Linked DNA regions of Microbaculum marinisediminis. Each later gene encodes a partner of the first gene's protein in a complex. Links are inferred from orthologs where the notes say so. Each region holds a gene or a part of one and is shown in the gene's direction. Other genes may lie near its edges.

The links.
Region 2: the proteins of MUB46_RS07910 (region 1) and MUB46_RS00845 are in contact, whole or in part, in a solved structure (PDB 1A0O), measured with the Escherichia coli proteins. The link is inferred for Microbaculum marinisediminis from one-to-one orthologs.

What each region holds. Positions count from the first base shown.
Region 1 is NZ_JALIDZ010000003.1:378,355-390,328, reverse strand. The notes cover bases 3,263-6,736. They hold MUB46_RS07910 (hybrid sensor histidine kinase/response regulator), read left to right. Parts: upstream 3,263-3,650; coding sequence 3,651-6,536; downstream 6,537-6,736. Other genes in these bases: MUB46_RS07905 (chemotaxis protein CheW), read left to right, coding at 6,533-6,736; MUB46_RS07915 (histidine phosphotransferase family protein), read left to right, coding at 3,263-3,484. In the rest of the region: MUB46_RS07935 (coiled-coil domain-containing protein), read right to left, coding at 1-394; MUB46_RS07930 (DUF1134 domain-containing protein), read right to left, coding at 511-1,092; MUB46_RS07925 (YHS domain-containing (seleno)protein), read left to right, coding at 1,283-1,750; 3'(2'),5'-bisphosphate nucleotidase CysQ, read right to left, coding at 1,763-2,590; more of MUB46_RS07915, read left to right, coding at 2,810-3,262; more of MUB46_RS07905, read left to right, coding at 6,737-7,012; MUB46_RS07900 (response regulator), read left to right, coding at 7,080-7,445; MUB46_RS07895 (protein-glutamate methylesterase/protein-glutamine glutaminase), read left to right, coding at 7,570-8,667; MUB46_RS07890 (CheR family methyltransferase), read left to right, coding at 8,664-9,527; MUB46_RS07885 (serine hydrolase domain-containing protein), read right to left, coding at 9,597-10,748; response regulator transcription factor CtrA, read right to left, coding at 10,882-11,580; flagellar protein export ATPase FliI, read left to right, coding at 11,966-11,974. UniProt on the Escherichia coli protein: Involved in the transmission of sensory signals from the chemoreceptors to the flagellar motors. CheA is autophosphorylated; it can transfer its phosphate group to either CheB or CheY.
Region 2 is NZ_JALIDZ010000001.1:161,035-172,412, forward strand. What follows is about bases 5,720-8,597. They hold MUB46_RS00845 (response regulator), read left to right. Parts: upstream 5,720-6,905; coding sequence 6,906-7,289; downstream 7,290-8,597. Other genes in these bases: MUB46_RS00835 (bifunctional riboflavin kinase/FAD synthetase), read right to left, coding at 5,720-6,178; MUB46_RS00840 (MaoC family dehydratase), read right to left, coding at 6,208-6,657; MUB46_RS00850 (protein phosphatase CheZ), read left to right, coding at 7,356-8,006; MUB46_RS00855 (TIGR01459 family HAD-type hydrolase), read right to left, coding at 8,009-8,597. In the rest of the region: MUB46_RS00815 (hypothetical protein), read right to left, coding at 1-352; lspA (signal peptidase II), read right to left, coding at 461-973; ileS (isoleucine--tRNA ligase), read right to left, coding at 1,011-3,947; MUB46_RS00830 (DMT family transporter), read right to left, coding at 4,215-5,177; more of MUB46_RS00835, read right to left, coding at 5,186-5,719; more of MUB46_RS00855, read right to left, coding at 8,598-8,896; MUB46_RS00860 (EAL domain-containing protein), read right to left, coding at 8,897-10,222; MUB46_RS00865 (hypothetical protein), read right to left, coding at 10,289-10,888; omega-aminotransferase AptA, read right to left, coding at 10,917-11,378. UniProt on the Escherichia coli protein: Involved in the transmission of sensory signals from the chemoreceptors to the flagellar motors.

The sequences.
Region 1 (11,974 bases):
CTGTCTGGGACGATATCTGCCGCTCGAGCCCGAGCACCGTTCCCTGCAATTCCTCGATTCGCTCGTCCTGCTCGGCGATGGCCAGCTCGCGCGCGTCGAGCTCCGCTTCCAGTTCGTTGACGCGACCCTGCCGGCGGCCCAGCTCAATCTCGCGTTCGGCGGCAAGGCCCTTTTCTTCCTCGTAGCGGACCTCGACCTTGCGCAACTGAACGGCGTAGTCGGCGCGAATGAGATCCTTCTCGGACTGGATCTCGGCCATGGACAGCGGAGTCGTCGCGCGAATGCGCTCCTCGATAAGACGCGCCGCGCGCCTCCAGATGACCGGGATCACCAATAGCGCTAGCAAGGTGGCGACAAGCGCGCCGAGTGCGAAGACGACGATGTTTTCGATCATATGTCGACCAGCGCCCGACGGGACGCATACGAAACACTTGCTGCCAGTGCTCGCGCAATGACGGTAGCCAGTAAAGTAACCGGTCGGGACGCTACACTCCAGCGCCGAATTTTCGGCTAGAACGGATTCCAGGTCGCCTGACGGGTCATCTTCAGATAGCCGACATTGACGCCGAGCCGCGCCCCCAGCCCCGCCCGTATCGGCGCGATGACGATATCGTGGTTGCTGTAGACGGAAACTCCGAAACCGGCGACCAGATAGGCCGAGCCGTTCACACCGGCGAAGTACCGGTAGATCGACTCCGTGTCCGGCAGATTGTAGACGAGCATCATCGTGCGCGCGCCGTCGCCGCCGAAATCCCAGCCGATCGTCGGCCCTTGCCAGAAAACCTTGTGCTGGCCTGCGTTCTTCGTGTTCAGGACGCCCTCGCCGTAGCGCAGACCGGCGACGAAAGCACCGCTCCCCTCCTCGCCGAGAATGTAGCCGTTGGGCCGCCCCTGGTTGGAGAACAGGTACTCGATCGATTGCGCCAGGCCCTCGCTGAGCTGTCCGAAGAAGGAATGCCCGGCGTCGACGATTTCGTCCATGCTGTAGGTGCCCGGCTCCGTTCCGGACTGCGCCAGCAAACGGGTCGGCAGTGCCGTCCCGCCGGCCAGCGCCGCGAGCCCCAGGAGGACTGAACGCCGCGTTTCGGTCATGTCGATACCCTCCGCATTCAATCGCCCCACGCCGTCGGCCCCCAGTCTTCAACCGGCCGCCATTTTCATGCCGACCACCGTCTTCATGCCGGCATGACCGCGTTAACCGGGCCGTTAACCGACACGGTGGCAGGATCGCGACAACCGACTCACGCCACCGCCTATGTTCTGCAAAGAGATGGTTAACAATATGTCTTCAATCGGCCGTTTCGTTGCACTGCTCGTCCTGATCGCCCCCGTTCTGGCGATATCCGGACCGGCGCGCGCGCTCGAGAACGGACATTTCGTCTTCGATCCGGCGACCGGCTTCGCCGCCAACGGCAACGATCCAGTGGCCTATTTCGTCGACGGCGCGATTCGCGAGGGAGATCCCGACTACGAAGCGCGGTGGGGCAAGGTCGCCTGGCGCTTCGTCAACGAAGGCAACCGTGACGCCTTCGTCAGGGATCCGCTGGTCTATGCGCCCGGCTTCGGCGGTCGCTGCCCTGTGGCGCTCGCCCGCGGCTATCCCGCCGAAGGCAACCCGCGCCTTTGGTCTGTCTACGAGGAACGCCTCTATTTCTTCTATTCCCAGGAACACATGCAGGCGTTCGCCGACGATCCCGATCAGATCCTCGCCGAGGCCCGGCAGAGCTGGAACAAGCAGTTTCCCTATTGAACAGGAAAACGGCTAGACCGGCTTCCGTCCCCAGGCGATGAAGGCCGGATTGTCGTAGCCGCGCTCGCGCTTGGCATATCGCAGCGCAAGTCCGTCAGTCGTCAGCACGCAGCCGCCGGCGGCTCTCAGAACCGCATGGCCCGCCGCCGTATCCCATTCCATCGTCCGGCCGAAGCGCGGGTAGACGTCGGCCTCGCCACGCGCGATCAGACAGAACTTCAGCGACGATCCGGCGCTCCGCGTTTCCGTGACGCCGTGGCTTTCGAGAAAGGCATCCGTCTCCGCGTCCCGGTGCGACCGGCTGGCGACCGCGACGAGTCCGGCCGCGGGAACCTCCCGCGTATGGATCGGCTGCCAGTCCGCCGCCGCGATCGGTGCGTCCTTCGCGAGCATCGCCGTGCGCCCTGAAGCCGGCCCGTCGGCAACCGCCATCATGCCGAGCGCCGGCGCGTAGACCACCCCGGCCACCGGCTCGCCGTTCTCGACCAGCGCGATGTTGACCGTGAACTCGTCGCGCCGGTTGACGAATTCCCTGGTACCGTCGAGCGGATCGACGAGGAAGAAACGCGCGCCGATTTCGGGAATGTCGCCCTCCGATGCCGCCTCCTCGGCGATGACCGGGACGTCCGGGGCGATCTCGGCGAGGCGCTTCAGGATCACCGCTTCGGCGCGCCGGTCGGCTTCGGTGACGGGCGAATCGTTGTCCTTCTGCTCGACCGCGAATTCGGTACCGTAGACGTCGAGGATTTCGCTCCCCGCCTCCAGCGCGATCGTCGCGAGCATGTCTCCCAGTGCCCTGTCGCCGAGTGTCGGCAATCCGGTATTCGTGTCCTGACGCATAGTCTTGCTCGCTCGTTACGGTTCGCCGTCCCGACGGTTCGCCGTGTCGGCGGTTGTCGCGTTGGTCGATTGGCGCGGCTGATAGCAGATCGCGGCCGGTCAGCCCACCCCGCGCGCCGCCGCTTCTTGTCGGAGTCGACTCGGCGATGTAACACTCGCGGCCTTTCAGGATACCGGCCCGGTGATTCCGGCGGCCGGCAAACGGGAGGCGGACCCCGTATGACGACAGACCCGGTAGCCATGAGCGACCTCGACCTTGCCGCGCTGATGTGCAGCAAGCTTTGCCACGACGTGATCAGCCCCGTCGGAGCGGTCACCAACGGCTTCGAAGTACTCGAGGACGAAAAAGACGAGTCGATGCGCGAGATGGCGCTCGACATCATCCGCAACAACGCGGCCAAGGCGTCGGCAAGGTTGCAGTTCCTGCGTCTTGCTTTCGGCGCCATGGGCGGGGCCGGCGACCGCTTCCCGGTCGAGGAGGCGCGAAAGCTCACCGAGAACCTCTATGCCGGCGAGAAGGCCACCATCGACTGGAAGGCGCCGCCCGACAGCCTGCCGAAGGATCAGGTCAAACTACTGGTCAATCTCGTGGTCCTCGCCGTCTCGATGATTCCGCGCGGCGGCACGGTGACGGTGGACGTCATCCGGGAAGGCGCCGGCGGCGCCATCATCAGTGACAGCGAAGAGGTGTCGTTCCGGATATCTGCGACCGGCAGCCACGCCGTGCTTTCGGATACGACCCGCGGGATCTTCGAGGGTGTCGTGCCCGAAGAGGGGCTCGATGCCCGATCCGTCCAGGCCTATTACGCCTACCGCTTGGCCAGTTCCCTCGACATGCCGGTATCGTTCGAGGTCGACGCGGATACGATCCGTATCGCAGCCGACAAGAGCTGACGCCGCCGCGTGACGGCCGGGCGCGACCATCGCGCCCGGTGCGGCCGATACTGCGTTCAACCTGCGGCCAATGCCGCATTTCAAGCAATGTTAACTGTCGCTCCTTCAGAGTGGTCTCACGGCTGTATGGCCGGCATCTTCGGTGCAGACCCAGAAAGGGCGCGAAATGGACGATCTCGTCAGTGAGTTCCTGACCGAGACGAACGAGAGTCTCGAGATTATCGACGTCGAGCTCGTCAAGTTCGAACAGGAACCAAACAACGCTCGTATCCTCGACAACATTTTCCGGCTCGTTCACACGATCAAAGGCACCTGCGGCTTCCTGGGGCTGCCGCGGCTGGAGGCGCTGGCACACGCTGCGGAAACGGTCATGGGCCGGTTCCGCGACGGCGTTCCCGTAACGCCGGGGGCCGTGACCCTGATCCTGGCCTCGATCGACCGGATCAAGGACATCATCACTGTTCTGGGGGAGACGGGTCAGGAGCCGGAGGGTTCCGATACCGACATGATCGCCAGGCTGGAGGAAATGGCGCTCGAGGCGCCCGCGCCGGCCGCCGCCACCGCCGTCCCCGGCGACGCCCTCGCCGAGGCTGCCGCCGAAGCCTGCGAACCCGAACCGGTTTTAATCGAGACGGCCGAGCCCGCCCTGGTGGTGCAGACCCTGGAGCGCGAGTTGCGTCCCGGCGAGGTCTCGCTCGACGAGCTCGAACGCGCCTTCCGCGAAACGCCTGGTCCGGAGACCGAGACGGCGGAAGCCGAAGCGCCCCCAACCATCGAAGAAGAACCGGAAGACGTAGCGCCGGTCGCCCAGAACGACTCCGATCGCGGAAAAGCCCCTGCAAACCGGGAGGGGAACGAGTCCGCCCGTGGCGACACTCCGGTGAAATCGCAGACCATTCGCGTCGCCGTCGACACGCTGGAGCATCTCATCACGACCGTCAGCGAGCTGGTTCTGACCCGCAACCAGCTCCTCGAGATCGTCCGTCGCCACGAGGATTCGGAATTCAAGGTTCCACTGCAGCGGCTCTCGAACGTCACCGCCGAGCTGCAGGAAGGCGTCATGAAGACGCGCATGCAGCCGATCGGAAATGCCTGGCAGAAACTGCCGCGCATCGTCCGTGACCTTGCGCTCGAGCTGGACAAGCAGATCGAGCTGGAAATGGTCGGCGCGGAGACCGAACTCGACCGCCAGGTGCTCGAGCTGATCAAGGATCCGCTGACGCATATGGTTCGCAATTCGGCTGATCACGGCCTCGAATTGCCGGAACAGCGCAAGACCGCGGGCAAGCCCAAGGTCGGCAAGGTGCGCCTGGCCGCGTATCACGAAGGCGGCCATATCATCATCGAGATCGCCGACGACGGTCGCGGCCTCGATTCCACGAAAATCAGCAAGAAGCTGCTCGAGAAGGGCCTCGTGACCGAGGCCGAGCTGGAGAAGATGAGCGAGGCGCAGATCCATCGCTTCATCTTCAATCCGGGCTTCTCCACCGCCGAGAAGGTCACCAGCGTTTCCGGCCGCGGCGTCGGCATGGACGTGGTGAAGACCAATATCGAGCTGATCGGCGGCACCGTCGACGTCAAGTCGGTGCAGGGCGAGGGCTCCGTCTTCACGATCAAGATCCCGCTGACGCTCGCGATCGTGTCGGCGCTCATCGTCGAGTCGTCCGGTCAGCGCTTCGCCATTCCGCAGCTCGCCGTCGTCGAGCTGGTGCACACCGGCTCGGGCTCGGCCACGCGGATCGAGCGCATCAAGGACACGCCCGTCCTGCGGCTGCGCGACGAATTGCTGCCGCTCGTCGGCCTGTCGAGCGTGCTCGGCCTGCCGCCGAAGATGCGCCTCGTCGCCAATAATGAAGCCGGGGCCGACAATGACGTCAGGGCCGACAACGAGGCCAGGGACGCCACCGGCCAGACGGCCGCCGGCACGGCGACCGACGGACGCGCCGATACGAAAGTCGCCGATACGAAAGTCAACGATACCGACGGCTTCATCGTTGTGCTGCAGGTCGGCTCGCATCGGTTCGGCATCGTCGTCGACGCGGTCTTCCATACCGAGGAAATCGTCGTCAAGCCGATGTCGAGCATGCTGCGCAGCATCGCGGCCTTCTCCGGCAACACCATCCTGGGCGACGGCTCGGTGATCATGATCATCGACCCCAACGGCATCGCCAAGGAGGTTCGCACCGACGTCGCCGCCGAACTGGAGCGCGATAGTCTTGAAGACACGGCGGCCTTGCGCGACGAGACCGTCTCGATGCTCCTGTTCCGGGCCGGCTCGGCCGCGCCGAAGGCGGTGCCGCTGTCGCTTATCACCCGCCTCGAGGAGATCGAGGTCGACCGCATGGAGCACGCCAACGGCCGCAGCCTCGTTCAGTATCGCGGCCGCCTGATGCCGCTCGTCCACGTCAATGACACCGTCGAGCGCCGCACCGAAGGCTCGCAGCCGATGATCGTCTTCACCGACAACGGCCGCTCCATGGGCCTGGTGATCGACGAAGTCGTCGATATCGTCGACGACCGCCTCGATATCCAGATTCCCTCGGAGACCCCGGGAATTCTCGGCTCCGCCGTGATCCGCGGATCCGCCACCGAGGTCATCGACGTCGCCCACTACCTGCCTATGGCGTTCGAGGACTGGTTCCATCGCAAGGAGACCGGAGCGGTTCCCGAAGACACCCGGATCATGCTCATCGACGACAGTCCGTTCTTCCGCAACATGATCGCCCCGGTCCTGAAGTCGGCCGGCTACCGGACCATCGTCTGCGAGAGCGCGATGGAGGCGTTGCAGCGCCTCGAAGCCGGCGAGCCTGTCGACGTCGTGGTCAGCGACATCGAGATGCCGGAGATGAGCGGCTACGAGCTGGCCGAGCGGCTTTCCGCCACCGGCAAGTTCAAGGACTTGCCGATCGTGGCGCTGTCGTCGCTCGCCAGCCCCGAAGCAATCGAGCGCGGCCGCAAGGCCGGTTTCCATGACTATGTGGCGAAGTTTGACCGGACCGGCCTTCTGGAAAGCCTGAAGGAAATGGCACGTCCGATGGGAGAGGCAGCATGAGCGAGACGGTTCGCGAAGAGAACCACGACCAGGGTGCGTCCTGCGACTACATCACCGTTACGATCGGATCGCAGTTGTTCGGACTGCCGATCGAGGGCGTCCACGACGTGTTTCGCCTCACCGGCATGACGCCGGTGCCGATGTCGCGCAAGGAGATTGCCGGCGTCCTGAACATGCGCGGCCGCATCGTCACCGCCATCGACATGCGCCGCCGCCTCGACCTGGAGGAGCGCGAGGTGAACGAGGCGCCCATGGCTGTCGGGATCGAGCATGGCGGTGAATCCTACGGCCTGGTGATCGACGAGGTCGGCGATGTCCTCAGGCTGCCGATCGCCAATATCGAGCCGAACCCGGTGAACCTTGATCCGCGTTGGGCACGGGTGTCGTCCGGCGTCCAGCGGCTCGAGAACACCCTTCTCGTGATCCTCGACGTCGCTCGGATCCTCGACATGGATCACGAAGCGATCGCTGCCTGAGCGTAACCAATTTGTAGGGATGCACGGATAAGCTGAACCAGGTTATCCAAATCCGGAGCATTTGGAGATGAAGAACTGTCTCGTCGTGGATGACTCCAGCGTCATCCGAAAGGTCGCTCGCCGGATCCTGGAGGAACTCGGTTTCTCGGTCACGGAAGCGGAGGACGGTGCGCAGGCGCTGCAAGCCTGTCGGTACGCGATGCCCTACGCCATCCTGCTCGACTGGAACATGCCCGTCATGGACGGCTTCGAGTTCCTCAAGCAGTTGCGGCAGATGGAGGATGGCGGTGAGCCGAAGGTCGTGTTTTGCACCACCGAGAACGACATCGCGCAGATCGCCCGCGCGCTGAAGGCCGGCGCCAACGAGTACATCATGAAGCCGTTCGACCGGGATATCGTCGAGGCGAAGTTCGCCGAAGCCGGAATCCTCTGAAGACCCTCCGCCTGCGGAAGCGGCTCATTCCAGGTTTGCGTATCCGAGTACGAACGTGTCCATACAGAGTTCCGCCCGCATAGGGTCCGCACCGCCGCCTTCCGCAAACGCACCGATCCGCGTCATGGTCGTCGACGATTCGGCCGTCGTGCGCGGCCTCGTGGCGCGGTGGCTCGGCGAAGTGCCGGATATCGAAGTCGTGTCCACTCAACGGAACGGCCGGACGGCGCTCGACGCGCTCGACGCGACCTATCCGGACATCATCGTCCTCGACATCGAGATGCCGGAGATGGACGGCCTGACCGCCCTTCCGCAAATCCTGTCGAGGAAGCCCGACACGGCCGTCATCATGGCCTCGACGCTGACGCGCCGGAACGCCGAGATCAGCCTCAAGGCGCTGTCGCTCGGAGCCCGGGACTACATCCCCAAGCCCGAGGCGCAGCACGGCATGGTGACCGCCGACGATTTTCGGCGCGATCTCCTCGAGAAGATACGGGCTCTCGCCCCCCGCAGGCCGAGAGAGCGCAGGACGGTTCCGCCCGCGAGCCGGGAGTCCGCACCCGCCGCGACGACGCCCCGGCCGAGAACCCTGGCGACACCGGAGCCCGCCCCGATCATCCTGCGGCGCCCGTCGGCGGTGCGCCCGCGCGTCATCGTCATCGGCAGTTCGACGGGCGGACCGCCGGCGCTGACCGCCGTCCTGCAGACGCTCGGCGGCGATGGCGCCGATGTGCCGATCCTGATCACCCAGCACATGCCGCCGACATTCACGGGGATCCTCGCCGAGCATCTTGCCCGCGCGAGCGGACGACCCGCCGCCGAGGGCCAGGACGGCGAACCGATTGCCGCCGGCCGCATCTATGTGGCGCCCGGCGGCCGTCACATGGTTGTCGAGCCGGGAGCCATACCGACGATCCGTCTCACCGACGATCCCCCGGTCAACTATTGCAGGCCGGCCGTCGATCCTCTCTTCGAGTCGGCGGTAAAGGTGTACGGCGCGGCGACACTCGCCGTCGTTCTGACCGGAATGGGACATGACGGTGCCGAAGGCGCCCGCGCTGTCGCGCAGGCCGGCGGAACCGTGATCGCGCAGGACGAAGCGTCCAGCGTGGTCTGGGGGATGCCCGGGGCAACGGCCCGTGCCGGCGTCTGTTCCGCGATCCTCCCGCTCGACCGCATTCCCGGCCAACTTTCCAGGTACCTGAAGGGGATCAAGGCATGACGCCCCAAGAATATGATTATCTTCGCGATTTCCTTCGCGGTCAGTCCGGCCTCGATCTCTCCGACGACAAGCGCTACCTCGTCGAGGCGCGCCTCGGCCCGGTTGCCCGGCGGGCCGGGATCGCCGATCTTTCGGCACTGATCGGGGCCCTCAAGCTCGGCGGCGATATGAAGCTCCGCACGAGCGTCGTGGAGGCGATGACGACCAACGAGTCGTCCTTCTTCCGCGATCGGACGCCCTTCGATCACTTCAAGGACGTCATCGTCCCGCACATGCTCCAGAAGCGGGCGACGAAGCGCGGGATAAAGGTGTGGTGCGCGGCCGCCTCGACAGGCCAGGAGCCCTATTCGCTGGCGATCTCCAGTCGCGAGGACTCCCGGCTCAACGCTTGGCATCTCGACATCCTGGCAACCGACATCGCCGAGACGGTGATGGATCGCGGTAAGGCCGGCATCTACAGCCAGTTCGAGGTGCAGCGCGGCCTGCCGATCCAGCTCCTGGTGAAGTATTTCACCCAGCAGGGCGACATGTGGGAACTGGATCCGTCGATCCGCCGCATGGTCCGCTGGCAGAAGCAGAACTTGCTCGCGAACTTCACGGCGCTGGGGCGTTTCGACGTCGTCTTCTGCCGCAACGTCCTGATCTATTTCGACCGGCCGACGAAGACCGAAGTGCTGTCGCGCATCGCCGACGCCCTCGAACCCGACGGCTACCTGATCCTTGGCGCCGCCGAGACGGTCGTCGGGCTCAGCGACCGCTTCGAAGCACAGCCGAACTGTCGCGGCCTGTATCGCCCGCTGCCGAAATCCGCTGTGGTGCCCGCGATGCCCGGGCTGCGCGCCGTCGGCCAGGTCGCCTGAACACCCGGGCCTCTCAGAGGGCCGCCTCCCCCGGCGGCCCCGCCTACGGCTGCACGGCGGGCTCAGCTCTTAAGCCGCGTTGTCGTAGACGCCCGCTTCGAACCGCTCGTAGAGACGTATGAACGCCGGGTCGGCGAAGGGCAGCATCTGCGTCATGATGAGCCCGGCCACATCCGTCTTCGGATCGAACCAGAAGTGGCTGTTGAGCACCCCCGCCCAGGACTGGGAACCCGCCCTGCGCATGCCGGGCACGTCCTCCTCCATCCGCATGAAGCCGAAGGAATGGGTCTTCTCGCGCCCGGGGAAGAACTCGGTATCGGCGGTGACGGGCGGGGCGACCGTCTTCATCAGCCCGACCCGCAGATCCCCGATCTGGTTGGCGAGCATGTGGTCGAGCGCGCCCTCGCTGAGGATCCGCTGGCCGTCGAGTTCGCCCCGGTTCAGGAACATGCGCAGGAAGCGCAGGTAGTCCGGCGCCGTCGAATAGAGCGCATGCCCCATGCCGTAGAACTCGGGGTTGGCCGGCGGCGACAGCTCGAAGTCGACGAAGCTGCCGTCCTCGCCGCGTGCGCGCACGCTCGCCAGTCGATCCTTCATCGCTGCCGAGACCTCGAAGCCGGTGTCGGGCATCGACAGCGGCCCGAATATCTCGTCGTGGCAGAACCGGTCGATAGACCGCCCGTCGACCGCTTCGACGACCTTGCCGAGCCAGTCGATGCCGATGCCGTAGTCCCAGCGCTCTCCCGGATCGAACGCCAGCGGATAGTGGAGCGAGGCATTGAGCCCCGAGATGATTGTCGGGTGCCCGGCGATCTCCATGTAGGAGGGGATCATCGAGTTCCAGAACTCGTAGACGAAGCCGGATGTGTGGGTGGCCAGGTGCCGGACCGTGGCTTTCGTCCTGGGTGCGCGCAGGATCGGCTTGCCGCCCTCGATGCCCTCGAGCACCTGGATTCTCGAGAAGTCCGGCAGAACCGCCTCGACCTCGGTATCCATGCTCAGCTTGCCGCGATCGATCAGGATCATCGCCGCCGTCGAGCCGATCGCCTTGGTCATCGAGAAGATGCGGAAGACCGTATCGGTCGTCGCGTCGGCGCCCGGCGAACGCTGCCCCGCCGCGCCGGACCAGGTCATCCCGTCCGAATTCCCGGTCATCGCGACCAGGAACGGCGCTTCGCGGTCGGCCACCGCCTTTTCCAGCAATGCATCGAGATCGGTCATCGCGGGTCCCCCCTGTTGGTTTTTCGGGGACAGCCTGACACACGGGCACGGATCCCGAAAGTGGGCGGCGCGCGGTCAAAAAAAAGCCCCGTCGGACCGACGAGGCTCTTTTCTGTTGCCTAGAGAAATCCGATCAGGCGGAAATGGCGGCGTCCGTATCCGGATCGCGAAGAACGTAACCGCGGCCCCACACGGTTTCGATGTAGTTCTTGCCGCCCGTGGCCGCCGACAGCTTCTTGCGAAGCTTGCAGATGAACACGTCGATGATCTTCAGTTCCGGCTCGTCCATGCCGCCGTAGAGATGATTGAGGAACATCTCCTTGGTCAGCGTCGTGCCCTTGCGCAGCGAGAGCAGCTCGAGCATCTGGTATTCCTTGCCGGTCAGGTGCACCCGCTGGCCGTTGACCTCCACCGTCTTGGTGTCGAGGTTGACCTTCAGGTCGCCGGTCTCGATGACCGATTCCGCATGGCCCTTGGAGCGGCGGACGATCGCATGAATGCGCGCCACCAGCTCGTCCTTGTGGAACGGTTTGGTGAGATAGTCGTCCGCGCCGAAGCCGAGACCGCGTACCTTGTCCTCGATGCCGGCGAGGCCCGACAGGATCAGGATCGGGGTCTTGACCTTCGACAGCCGAAGCGTCTTGAGCACCTCGTAACCGCTCATGTCGGGCAGGTTCAGGTCAAGCAGAATAATGTCGTAGTCGTAAAGCTTGCCGAGATCGATCCCTTCCTCGCCGAGATCGGTCGTGTAGACGTTGAAGCTCTCCGACTTCAGCATCAGCTCGATGCTTTGCGCCGTCGCGCTATCGTCCTCGATCAGCAGAACTCGCATGCCAATTCCTTTCCGCATGCCTTTCTAGGCTGGTGCCCGCTCGCAATGCGCGGCCGTTAGTTGGGGAGCCATTCTGGATCCCACGAATCGCTACGTTAGGCCCCAATGGTTAACAAAACGTCTTTTCCGTCAACCGAACTTTTAACGATTCGGGGTCCTGATTTGATCCAGTGCATTGAAAATCCGATGAAAATCGCCGCACCCACTCTTAACATTTTAGATTAAGAGAACTCACTAACCGATTCTTACGACTCACCCGCCAAGCCTTCTGCGGGGTCCGCCTTGTTGGTTTACGAGCCCTTAAGAGGTTGTCGGAAATTATTGACGAGAGGCGTAAACGAATCGTTACGCCGCGCCGGTGGAAAACGAAGCTGGGGAAACTGAATTGAAGGCG
Region 2 (11,378 bases), on another replicon or contig:
GCTTCTCCTTGAGGGCGGCCTGGCGCATCTCCGCCTCCGCCCGGCGGCGTTCCGCGTCGGGGTCGGTCGGCCACGCGGCACCATAGGATTCGCTGGCGGCGACCGGCGGCGGCAGGTCCCGGGCGGCCTGGTCGGCCGACGGCATCACCAGCGGCGAGCGCGGCCCGTACTCGATCGTCTCCTCGCTGGGATCGACCTTCAGGCCCATCGCGACGAGCGGATCGCCGAGCATGTCCTCAACGGGATCGTTGAAGCCACTGCTGGATCCCGAGCAGGCTGCCAGAAGCCCGCCCGCCACGCAGATCGCGAAGCCTGTCGTCAGCCTCGCACCGAACCGACCGTCTCGTTTCATGCGGTTACCCGTTCCCGTGCCTGCTGGCGTCGTGCCCCGTCCGGGCCCATCGCCCAAGCGCCATACGCAAATACCAGCACGTGTTGCGTCTCGTTCGAGACTAGCCCGCTAATCGGGCTTTGGGGCTGTTTTGTGACTATCCGTCAGCGAGTCATACAGAAGCCCGACGACACCCGCAACAATGGCGACGTCGGCGAGGTTGAACACGTACCAGGACCAGCCGAAGGCGGAGAAGTGGAAAAAGTCCGCAACAGCGCCGTAAATCGCCCGATCGACGGCGTTTCCGATCGCCCCGCCGATAACCAGGCCGATCGAGACCGCCGTGAGCCTGGAATGCGCCCGGGCGAGCCAGATCCACAGGGCGAGGCTCGCGACGATCTTGACCGCCACGAGGACCCACCGCCCCGCTTCGGTATCCTGCTGGAACAGGCCGTAGCTGACGCCGCGGTTCCAGACGAGGATGAGATCGAAGAACGGCGCAACCTCGATTCGCCCCCGCGCGGCGATGTCGATCGGGCCGAGCATCGCCCACTTGTGCAAGCGGTCGAGCAGGAAGACGACGAGCGCGACCGAGGCGCCAAGGCCGGTCAGCGGGCCCCAGAGGGTGCGGCGGAGGCTCATCGTCTTTGCTGTGTCCCGCTGTGCAACGGCCGGCGCCCTATTGCGCGGCCGCGCGGCCCGCCTCGAACTCGCGCATCGCCATGGCGTCGCGCGGCGACAGGTCCGGCCAGGCCGGATCGGAGCCGACGTCGGGGAGGATCTTCCACGAGCGGGCGCACTTCCTGCCCTGGGCCAGCGCCGGCACGACGGCGACGCCGGACACCTCGTCGATGCGGTGCGCATCGGCCGGGCCCGCGCCTTCCTTCAGGACGATCTGGCTGGTGATCGAGACCTCCGCCAGGTCGACGTCGGCGACGGCCGCGATCAGCTCGGCATCGGTGAACCAGACCTCCGGCGCGGCCTCGAGACTGGAGCCGATGCGCTTGGCCGCGCGCTCGATCTCGATGGCACCGGTGATGACGCGGCGCACCCGGCGCACCCGCCGCCACTTCTCGGCCAGGCGTTCGTCATACCAGCTCTCGGGAACCTCCGGGAACGTCTCGAAGTGCACCGAGCCGTCCTCCGAGGGGAACCGCGACAGCCACGCCTCGTCCATGGTGAAGGGCAGCATCGGCGCCCACCAGCTGATCAGGCACCGGAAGATGCGGTCGAGCACCGCGAGGCAGGCCTTGCGCTTCGTGCTGGAGAGCGGGTCGCAGTAGAGCGAGTCCTTGCGGATGTCGAAGTAGAAGGCCGACAGGTCGACGGTCGCGAAGTTGAACAGCGCGTGCGAGACGCGCTTGTAGTCGTAGTCCTGGTAGCCGCGGCGCACGAGCCGGTCGAGCTCGGCCAGCCGATGCAGCATATAGCGCTCCAGCTCGGGCATCTCGGCCTCGGGCACGTCCTCACCGTCGTAGTGGGCAAGGGAGCCGAGCATCCAGCGCACCGTATTGCGCAGCTTGCGATAGGACTCGACGTTCATCTTCAGGATCTCGGGGCCGATCCGCTGGTCTTCCCAGTAGTCGGTCGACACCACCCACAGGCGCAGGATGTCGGCGCCGGATTGCTTGATGACGTCCTGCGGGAAGATCTGGTTGTTCAGCGACTTCGACATCTTGCGGCCGTCCTCGGCCATGGTGAAGCCGTGCGTCAGCACCGCGTCGTAGGGCGCGCGGCCACGCGTGCCGCAGGACTCCAGCAGCGAGGAATGGAACCAGCCGCGATGCTGGTCCGAGCCTTCCAGATAGAGCGAGGCCGGCCATTTCAGGTCCGGACGCACCTCCAGTACGAAGGAATGGGTCGAGCCCGAGTCGAACCAGACGTCGAGGATGTCGTCGACCTTGTCCCAGGCGGCCGGATCGTCGACGAGGCCCGACAGGAAGCGCTCGCGCGCACCGTCGGCGAACCAGGCGTCGGCGCCTTCGGCCTCGAAGGCATCGCCGATGCGGCGGATCAGCGCGTCGGATTCGGCGAAACCGGCGTTCGGGATCACCTGGCCCGTCTCGCGATGGACGAACACGGTGATCGGCACGCCCCAGGCGCGCTGGCGCGAGATCACCCAGTCGGGGCGCTCGGCGATCATGCTGCGCAGGCGGTTCTGTCCGGCGTCCGGCACGAAACGGGTCTCGGCGATGGCCTTCAGCGCCTTGGCGCGCAGGCCGTCGTCGCCCTTGCCGTCCTCCATCGAGATGAACCATTGCGGCGTGTTGCGGAAGATGACCGGCTTCTTGGAGCGCCAGGAATGCGGGTACTGGTGCTTGAGCCGGCCGCGGCCGACCAGATTGCCCGCCGCGACGAGGGCGTCGATGACGGCCTGGTTGGCATCGCCCTTGTCGCCCTTGTCGGTGATTACCCGCTTGCCCGTGAGACCCGGCGCGTCCTTGGTGAAGAAGCCGTCGGCGTCGACCGTATAGGGGATGGTCGGGTCGATGCCGCGGCCTTCGAGCGCGACCTTGTTGTCGGTCCAGACCTCGAAGTCTTCGGCGCCATGGCCCGGCGCGGTGTGCACGAAGCCGGTGCCGGCGTCGTCGGTGACGTGGTCGCCGGCGAGCAGCGGCACCGCGAAGTCGTAGGCGCCGTCGAGACCTTTCAGCGGATGGGCGCAGACCATCTCGCCGGGCTCGGCGTAGTCGATGTCGCGGACGCGCTCGTAATGCTCGACCCGAGCGGCCTTCATCACCTCCTCGGCGAGCTTGTCGGCCAGGATGTAGAGATCGCCGGGCTTCGCCCAGTTCTCTTCCGGTGCCTCGACCACCTTGTAGAGGCCGTATTCGATGCGCGGGCTGAACGAGATCGCCCGGTTGCCGGGGATCGTCCACGGCGTGGTCGTCCAGATCACCACCGCGGCGCTGCCGGCCTCGGGGCCCTCGACGATCGGAAACTTCACGAAGATCGTGTCCGACGTGTAGTCGTGATACTCGACCTCGGCCTCGGCCAGCGCCGTCTTCTCGACCACCGACCACATCACCGGCTTGGAGCCGCGATAGAGGCCGCCGTTCATGGCGAACTTCGTCAATTCCCGGGCGATCTGCGCCTCGGCGGCGAAGGTCATGGTGGTGTAGGGGTTGTCCCAGTCGCCCTCGACGCCGAGACGGCGGAACTCGGCCTTCTGGACGCCGATCCAGTGTTCGGCGAACTGGCGGCATTCCTTGCGGAACTCGATGACCGGGACGTCGTCCTTGTTCCTGCCCGAGGCGCGGTACTGCTCCTCGATCTTCCATTCGATCGGCAGGCCGTGGCAGTCCCAACCGGGCACGTAGTTGGAATCGTAGCCCAGCATCTGGTGCGAGCGGGTGACGACGTCCTTGAGGATCTTGTTGAGCGCGGTGCCGATATGGATGTTGCCGTTGGCGTAGGGCGGGCCGTCGTGGAGGACGTATTTCTCGCGGCCCTTGGCCATCTCGCGCTGGCGCTTGTAGACCTCGAGGCGGTCCCAGCGCTCGATAAACTCGGGCTCGCGCTTGGGCAGGCCCGCGCGCATCGGGAAATCGGTCTTGGGCAGGAACAGGGTTTCGGAATAGTCGCGCTTGGCGGCGGAATCGGATCCGTTTGTCATGGTCTTCTGACTGGCTTTCGGGGCGGTCGCTCGATGGTTTCGGACACGTGGTCGGGAATCCCGGCTTTCCGCCCGTCGGGATCGATCTCCCGCCTCAGGCGAAAACCGGGCCGATAATTCGCCGCGCGGCTATGAGCCCCCGGACGGGTCTGCTCACGGGTTCGCTCGCGGTCTTGCTCACGGGCTTGTTCTCCATGACCAGGACATCCGAATGCATGGCGGGCCTTCTATCAGGCACTGGAGCCCGGATAAAGAGGCGGATTCGGCTCACAGGCCCGCATCGGTCCCGCTGATCGGCACCTGCGCCTGCTTCCTGCGGGCGCGGAACACCACGTAGAGGCCGCTGGAGACGATCACCGCGACGCCGACCCAGGTCCAGAAATCGGGGAAGTCGCCGAAGACCAGATAGCCCAGGATCGTCGCCCCGACGATCTCGAAATAGGTCATGGGCGCCAGCGTCGAGGCGGGAGCGCGGTTATAGGCCAGGATGATCAGGAAATGCGAGACGGTGGAGATGAGCCCGACCACCGCCAGGAGCCCCCATTCGCCCGGGCTCGGCGCGACCGGCGTGATCAGCGGCAGCCCGGTGACCATGCCGATGGCGAGCGGGATGCTGATCGCCACCGCGCTGACGACGGCGGTGAAGAAATGCGTCGAAATCGCCGGCGCCGAGGTCTTGAGGCGGCGGGTGACGATCAGATAGCAGGCGTAGGAGATCGCCGCCGTGATCGGCAGCAGGGCGACGAGGCCGAACAGGCCGGAGCCCGGCCGGATGATGATGACCGCGCCGGCCAGTCCGATGACGACCGCCGTCCAGCGGCGCGGGCCGACCGTCTCGCCGAGCACCAGCGCCGACAGCGCGGTGACGACCAGCGGGGCGACGAAGACGAGCGCGATCGCGTCGGCGAGCGGCATGACGATGATGGCGGAGACGAAGGCGACGTTGGTGCAGCCGATGAACAGGCCGCGCAGGATCTGCAGGCCGTAGGGCCTGGGCAGAAGGCCGGCGATGCCCGGCCCGATCAGCACGAAGGGCAGCGTGAACAGCATCTGGAAGACCATGCGCGCCCAGGCGACCTGAACCGCCGGCACGGCACCGCCGAGATATTTCATGATGGCGTCCTGCATGGGCTGCAGGGTCGCGGCCAGCAGCATCAAGAGGACGCCGGCGACGACTTCGCGCTCTCCGATGACGGATTCACCTGCGGGGCGTGCGGACGGGATCGACACGGAAAGGCTCAGCGCGCGGCGAGACGGGCGGGCACGGACAGTCCGGCGGAACCCTCGGCGTCGGCCCTGGCCAGCAGGCGGCGGGCCTCGGCGACGTCGATCTTCATCCGCGCGACCAGCTCCTCGACACCGTCGAAGCGCGCCTCGGGGCGGATGAAGCCGACGAACTCGACCTCCACCGTCTTGCCGTAGAGATCGGGCGAGACGTCGAGCAGGTGGACCTCGAGCAGCGGCGCGCCGTTGTCGAACTGCGGCCGGCGGCCGAAGCTGGCGGCGCCGTCATGGACCGCGCCGTCGACCCGCATCCGCACCGCGTAGACGCCGTGGGCGAGACCGGTTTCCGGGGCGAGGCCGATATTGGCGGTCGGGAAGCCGAGGTCGCGGCCGCGCTTGGCGCCGTGCACGACCTCGCCGCGCACGAACCAGCGGTAGCCGAGGATGCGCGCCGCCGCCTCGACATCGCCTTCGGCGAGCGCCGCGCGCGCCGCGCTCGCCGACCAGACGGTCTCGGAATCGCCGGCCTTGCCGACGATCTCGACGTCGAAGCCGCGGTCGCGGCCGAGCGCCCTGAGGACGTCCGGCGAGCCGGCGCGGCCCTTGCCGAAATGGAAGTCGTAGCCGACGACGGCGGCGCCGACGCCGAGCCGCTCGACCAGGAGCCAGTCGACGAAGCTCTCGGCGGGGGTCGACGCCAGCGCGGCGTCGAAGGCCACCTCGACGACGCCGTCGAGACCGAGGGCCTCGAACAGCTCCGCCTTGACGGGCGCCGGCGTCAGCCGGAACACGGGGGCCTCGGGGCGGAAGAAGGTGCGCGGATGCGGCTCGAAGGTCAGCGCCAGCGCGGCCACGCCGCGGGCGCGCGCCATCTCGATCACGCGGCTGAGGACGGCCTGGTGGCCACGATGGACACCGTCGAAGTTGCCGATCGCGACGACGCCGCCGCGCAGGGCCGCGGGCACCGGATCGGCATTGGTGATGATGGCGAAGCGGTGGTCGGGCATCGGATCGGCTGGCGGCGTGGTGGTGACGGTCAGCCGCGCTTGCGCAGGCTGTCGCGGGAGGGGACCATGACGATCGCCTCGCCGTCGAGCACGGTCTTGGCATCGACCGTGCACTCGCAATGCAGCCGGGCGCGGCGCTTGTCGGCGTCGAGCTCGACGACCTCGACGTGCGCCTTGACCACGTCGCCGATGCGCACCGGCGCGCGGAAATTCAGGCTCTGGGAGATATAGACGGCGCCGGGGCCCGGCAACCGGGTTCCGAGCACGGCGGAGATCAGGCTGGCGGTATAGAGGCCGTGGGCGATCCGCTCGCGGAACGGGGTCTGGGCGGCGAAGTGATCGCTGAGATGCACCGGGTTGTTGTCGCCGGACAGCTTGGCGAAACCGATGACGTCGTCGGCCATGACGGTCTTCATCAGCACTTCGGTCATGCCGACGCGCAGATCCTCGAAACAATAGCCGAAACCGGCCGGCGCCATGTTCATCGTCGGTCCCCTTTCCAGTACGGGCGATGACTAGCCGCGCAAACTAGGCGGGAGCGCCGACCGGCGCAATCCGCCAAATTCCGCAAACCAGCGGTTTACCAACCCAATCGGGCCGGAACCAGCTTAACCTATTTTTCAGCGCGCGTTCCTACCGTCGGCGGCCTCAACGAGACGGGCCGGCCACCATGTCGCAGAACGCGGCTGGCGGCGGACGAGAGCCCGGAAAAGAATGGAGAGCTAGGATGGCGATCGACACCGCGATGCCAATTCTCGTCGTCGACGACTACAAGACGATGATCCGGATTATCCGCAACCTTCTCAAGCAGCTCGGTTTCAACGACGTCGACGAGGCGACGGACGGCACCGAGGCGCTGCAGAAGCTGCGGGCCAAACAGTATGGTCTCGTCATCTCCGACTGGAACATGGAGCCGATGACCGGCTACGAGCTGCTGAAGCAGGTGCGCGGCGACGAGCGCCTGTGCGGCATGCCCTTCATCATGGTCACCGCCGAATCCAAGACCGAGAACGTCATCGCCGCCAAGAAGGCCGGCGTGAACAACTACATCGTCAAGCCGTTCAACGCCGCGACGCTGAAGTCCAAGATCGACGCCGTCTTCGGCGCCTGATCCCGCCGGAGCGGCGGGACATCCCGCCCCTCCGCAACGCTCGGCTGGTCAAGAGGGGATCACACCATGGCCAATACGGAATCGGGCGCCGCGCGGGTTTCGCGGGTCCTCGACGAAATCGGCATCGGCACCAACGGCGATATCACCGTCAACGAGATCCTGTCGCTGGCGCAGACGATGTCGTCGTCGCTGTCGAGCGTCTATCGCGCCGTCGACGCGTCGATCCAGCGCGAGTTCCGCGAGATCGCCTCGTATATCGAGGCGATGAAGACGGACATCGCCGGGCTGCAGGCCAACGACCTGCAGCAGACGCATCTGCCGACGGCGGGCAAGGAGCTCGACGCCGTGGTCGAGGCCACCGAAGAGGCCACGAACACGATCATGGAGTGCGCCGAGACGATCATGAACGCCGACGACGCCGACCATGACGCCTACAAGGCACTGGTCGACGAGAACGTCATGAAGATCTTCGAGGCCTGCTCCTTCCAGGACATTACCGGCCAGCGCATCACCAAGGTGGTCGAGACGCTGCGGATGATCGACGATCGCGTCAGCCGCTTCGCCCAGCGCATGCGGGTCGAGGACTCCGAGGGCCATGCCAACGAGGACGAGGCGAGCCGCGTGCAGCGCAGGAAGGACCTGCTGCTCGACGGGCCCCAGGCCAAGGGCGAAGGCGTCAGCCAGGACGAGGTCGACGACCTGTTTTCCGCGGCCTGACCCTACCAGACCAGCCGCGACATCACCGCGCGCGGCCAGACGTCGGCCTGCCGGAAGGAGGCCTCCAGTCCCGGCAGGTCGAGCGCATCCTCACGGATCAGTTCGCTGCCGTGAATGCCCGAGGCGATGAACAGGGCATCCACGCCCGACCGCGCCGCGCCGGCGAGATCCGTGCGCAGGCTGTCGCCGATCGCCAGCACGCGCCCGCGCTCGACCGGACGGCCGGCCGCCGTCGCCAGGCGGGCAAGGGCCTCGTCGTAGATCGGCGGGTGCGGCTTGCCGGCCCATAGCACCCTGCCCCCCAACGCTTCGTAGGCATCGGCGAGCGCGCCGGCGCAGTAGAGCAGCTCGTCGCCGCGCTCGACCACGACATCGGGATTGGCGCACACCATCTCTACGTCGCGCGCGCGGAACGCGGCGAGCATGTCGGCATAGTCCTCGGGCGTCTCTGTGGTGTCGTCGAACAGGCCGGTATTGACCACCAGCTCGGCATCGTCGGCGCCGGTGAGCGGCATGTCGATCCCCTCGAACACCCCGAGGTCGCGTTCCGGCCCGAGATGGAAGGCCTTGCGGCCGGCCCGCTCGGCCAGCATCGCGTGCGTCAGGTCGCCCGAAGAGACGATATCGTCATAGGCATGGTGCGGCACCTTCAGGCCGTCGAGCATCGCGCGGATCGGCCCCGAGGGGCGCGGCGCGTTGGTGATCAGGACGACCCGGCCGCCGGCCTCGCGGAACCGGTGGAGCGCGTCGCAGGCGTCGGGCCAGGCGCGGACGCCATTGTGGACGACGCCCCAGATGTCGCAGAGGATACCGTCGTAGCGTTCCGCAAGATCGCGGAACCGCAACAGGATTTGCGGGTGCGGCCCGTTTGTCGGGCTGGTGTCTGACATTCAGTTTATCGTGGGTTTGCGGGCCGCCTGCGCGGCATCGGCGCGGACGATGCGCGGTGGCGAGAACAGGTTCCCTTGGGCGAATTTCACGTCGTAGTCAAGGATATCGACCACTTGCGACTCCGCCTCCACGCGCGTGGCGATCAGCGTGATGCCGTACCGGGCGAGCAGCTTGGCGAGGTCGGCGGCGTGGATGTGGGCGCTGGCCGATAGTGGCGGCTGCATCAGCGTGTCCGCGTCGATCTTGATGTATCGGACGCCGTGCTTGGCCAGGCGCGCGCCGTCGATATCGAGCCGGTTCACGTTGTCCAGCGAGAAGCGGAAGCCGAGTTCGGCGAGCGCGTCGAGATTGGCGAGCTCTATGGGACCGAGATCGTCGAAGGCGGCCTGCGTGAACTCGAAGACGATGGCCCCGGCGAGATTGCGGTTCTCGCCCATGAAATCCACGAACTGCTGGAAGAACTCGCCATCGCCCAGGGACCGGGCCGAGATGTTGCAGAAGATCCCGACATCGTTGTTCTTGCGGGCGATCTTGCGCAGGATCTGAACCGTGCGGAACAGCACGGCGTTGTCGATGATCGGCATGATGCCGGTGCGCTCGGCCAGCGGGATGAACTGCCGCGGCATCAGCGAGCGGCCGTCGTCGGTGCGCAGCCGCGCGAAGGCCTCGTAGTACCGCACCCGCCGTTGCGGCAGGGTGACGATCGACTGCAGGTGGATGAGCGGCCCGTGCTCCTCGACCGAGCGCCGCAGGATAGCCGCGGCGTCGGCATCCGACATGCCCGGGAACGCCGGGGACTCCTCGAGGGTCTCCGCCCGCCCGCCGATCTCCGCGCCGGCCAGCGCCCCCCTGGCGGCAGGCGCCGCGCTCTCGAGCGCCGAAACCGTCTCGGCGAGGCCGTCGAGCCGGTCCTCGATCTGGCGCATGTCGGTGACGATCGTCTCCACCCGTTCCTCGATCATGTCGTCGACACGCACCGTCAGCGTCGCCTCGATGTCGGCGATCCGCTGGTTAAGCCCAGCGATCTCGTCCTGGAACCGGCCGGAGACGCGCACGACCTCGCGTAGCTCGGCCTCGACGGCGGAACGCTCGCGGGCGCGCGCGGAGTAGAATTCGGCCAGCACCATGATCAGAAGCGCGGCGAAGCCGATCCAGCCAGCCTCGGCGACGCTCATGCCGGCGCGGGCATAGAGGATCGTCGCCAGCGACCCCGCGATCACCACCATGCAGAAGGCGACGAACCACGGCGACGGCGACGGCAGGACGGAGCGCGGCTCGTCCGGGCCTCTCAAGGTGTCCGCTTCGACCGGTGACGACACTGACATGCGGCGGATACTAGGTGATTCTCGCCGGCAAGTAGCGCGGTGCTTAACAAATCGTGTACGGGCCCGTCAGCAGCCCGCGCCGCCCGATACCGGGAACTTCAGCGTCGGCCGGCCGGCCTTCATGACCGTTACCTCGCCGGCGGAGACGGGAACGTCCTCGGGATCGGTTTCCTCGCCGAAATCGACCTCGACGACGACCCTGACCGTGTTGTCTGCGCTGTCGAATACCTGCCGCGGGTACTGGCCGAAGCCGATCGGCTCGCCGTCGGCGGTGGTGCGCGAGAAGGTGACGAGCGTACCGTCGATCAGCATCACCGCCGGCATGGGGCCGTTGGCGTCGTCACTGCCGCCGCCGGGCATGGCGTCGACGAAGACGATGTCCTCCTCGCCCTCGCGGCTGAGGAACAGGCCGCACCCGCTTTCGAACGGCAGCGCGGCCAGGTCGAGGACGCCGACATTCGGCATCTCGTCGGACGCCCCCTGGCCGGCGGGAACCGGCGTCGAGGTGGTGATCCGGGAGGAGTCCTTGGCCGGCTGCGCCGGCGCGGTCTCCTCCGCCATCTCGACGCCCACCCGGTCGAGGGCATCGGGAACGACCAACACATAGGCGACGCCGGCCGCAACCAGCACGGCGACGCCTATGACCAACATGCTCTTTATCGACATCGATTCCGATCCAGGTACCGCCGTGCGGTCAGCTCAGCTCGCCGAGCAGCTTGCCGAGCCCGTCAAACAGCCCGCCGATCTGATCGCGGGAGATGGTCAGCGGTGGCGACAGCGCGATGGTGTCGCCGGTGACGCGGATCATCATGTCATACTCGTGGAAGGCCCTGTCCATCGCCTCGTAGGCGCGGGCGCCGACGGCGCCGGGCCGCGACTCAAGGTCGATGGCCGCCACCAGGCCGATGGTGCGGATGTCGACGACATTCGGCTTGCCCTTCAGGCTCATGGCCGCGTCGGCCCACTCGCCCTCCAGTTCCCTGGCCCGGTCGAACAGGCCCTCGTCGAGATAGACGTCGAGGGTCGCCAGCCCCGCGGCCACCGCGATCGGATGGGCCGAGTAGGTGTAGCCGTGGAACAGCTCGATCACGTGCTCGGGGCCGTTCATGAAGGCATCGTAGACCGGCTTGCGCACGATCACGCCGCCCATGGGGAC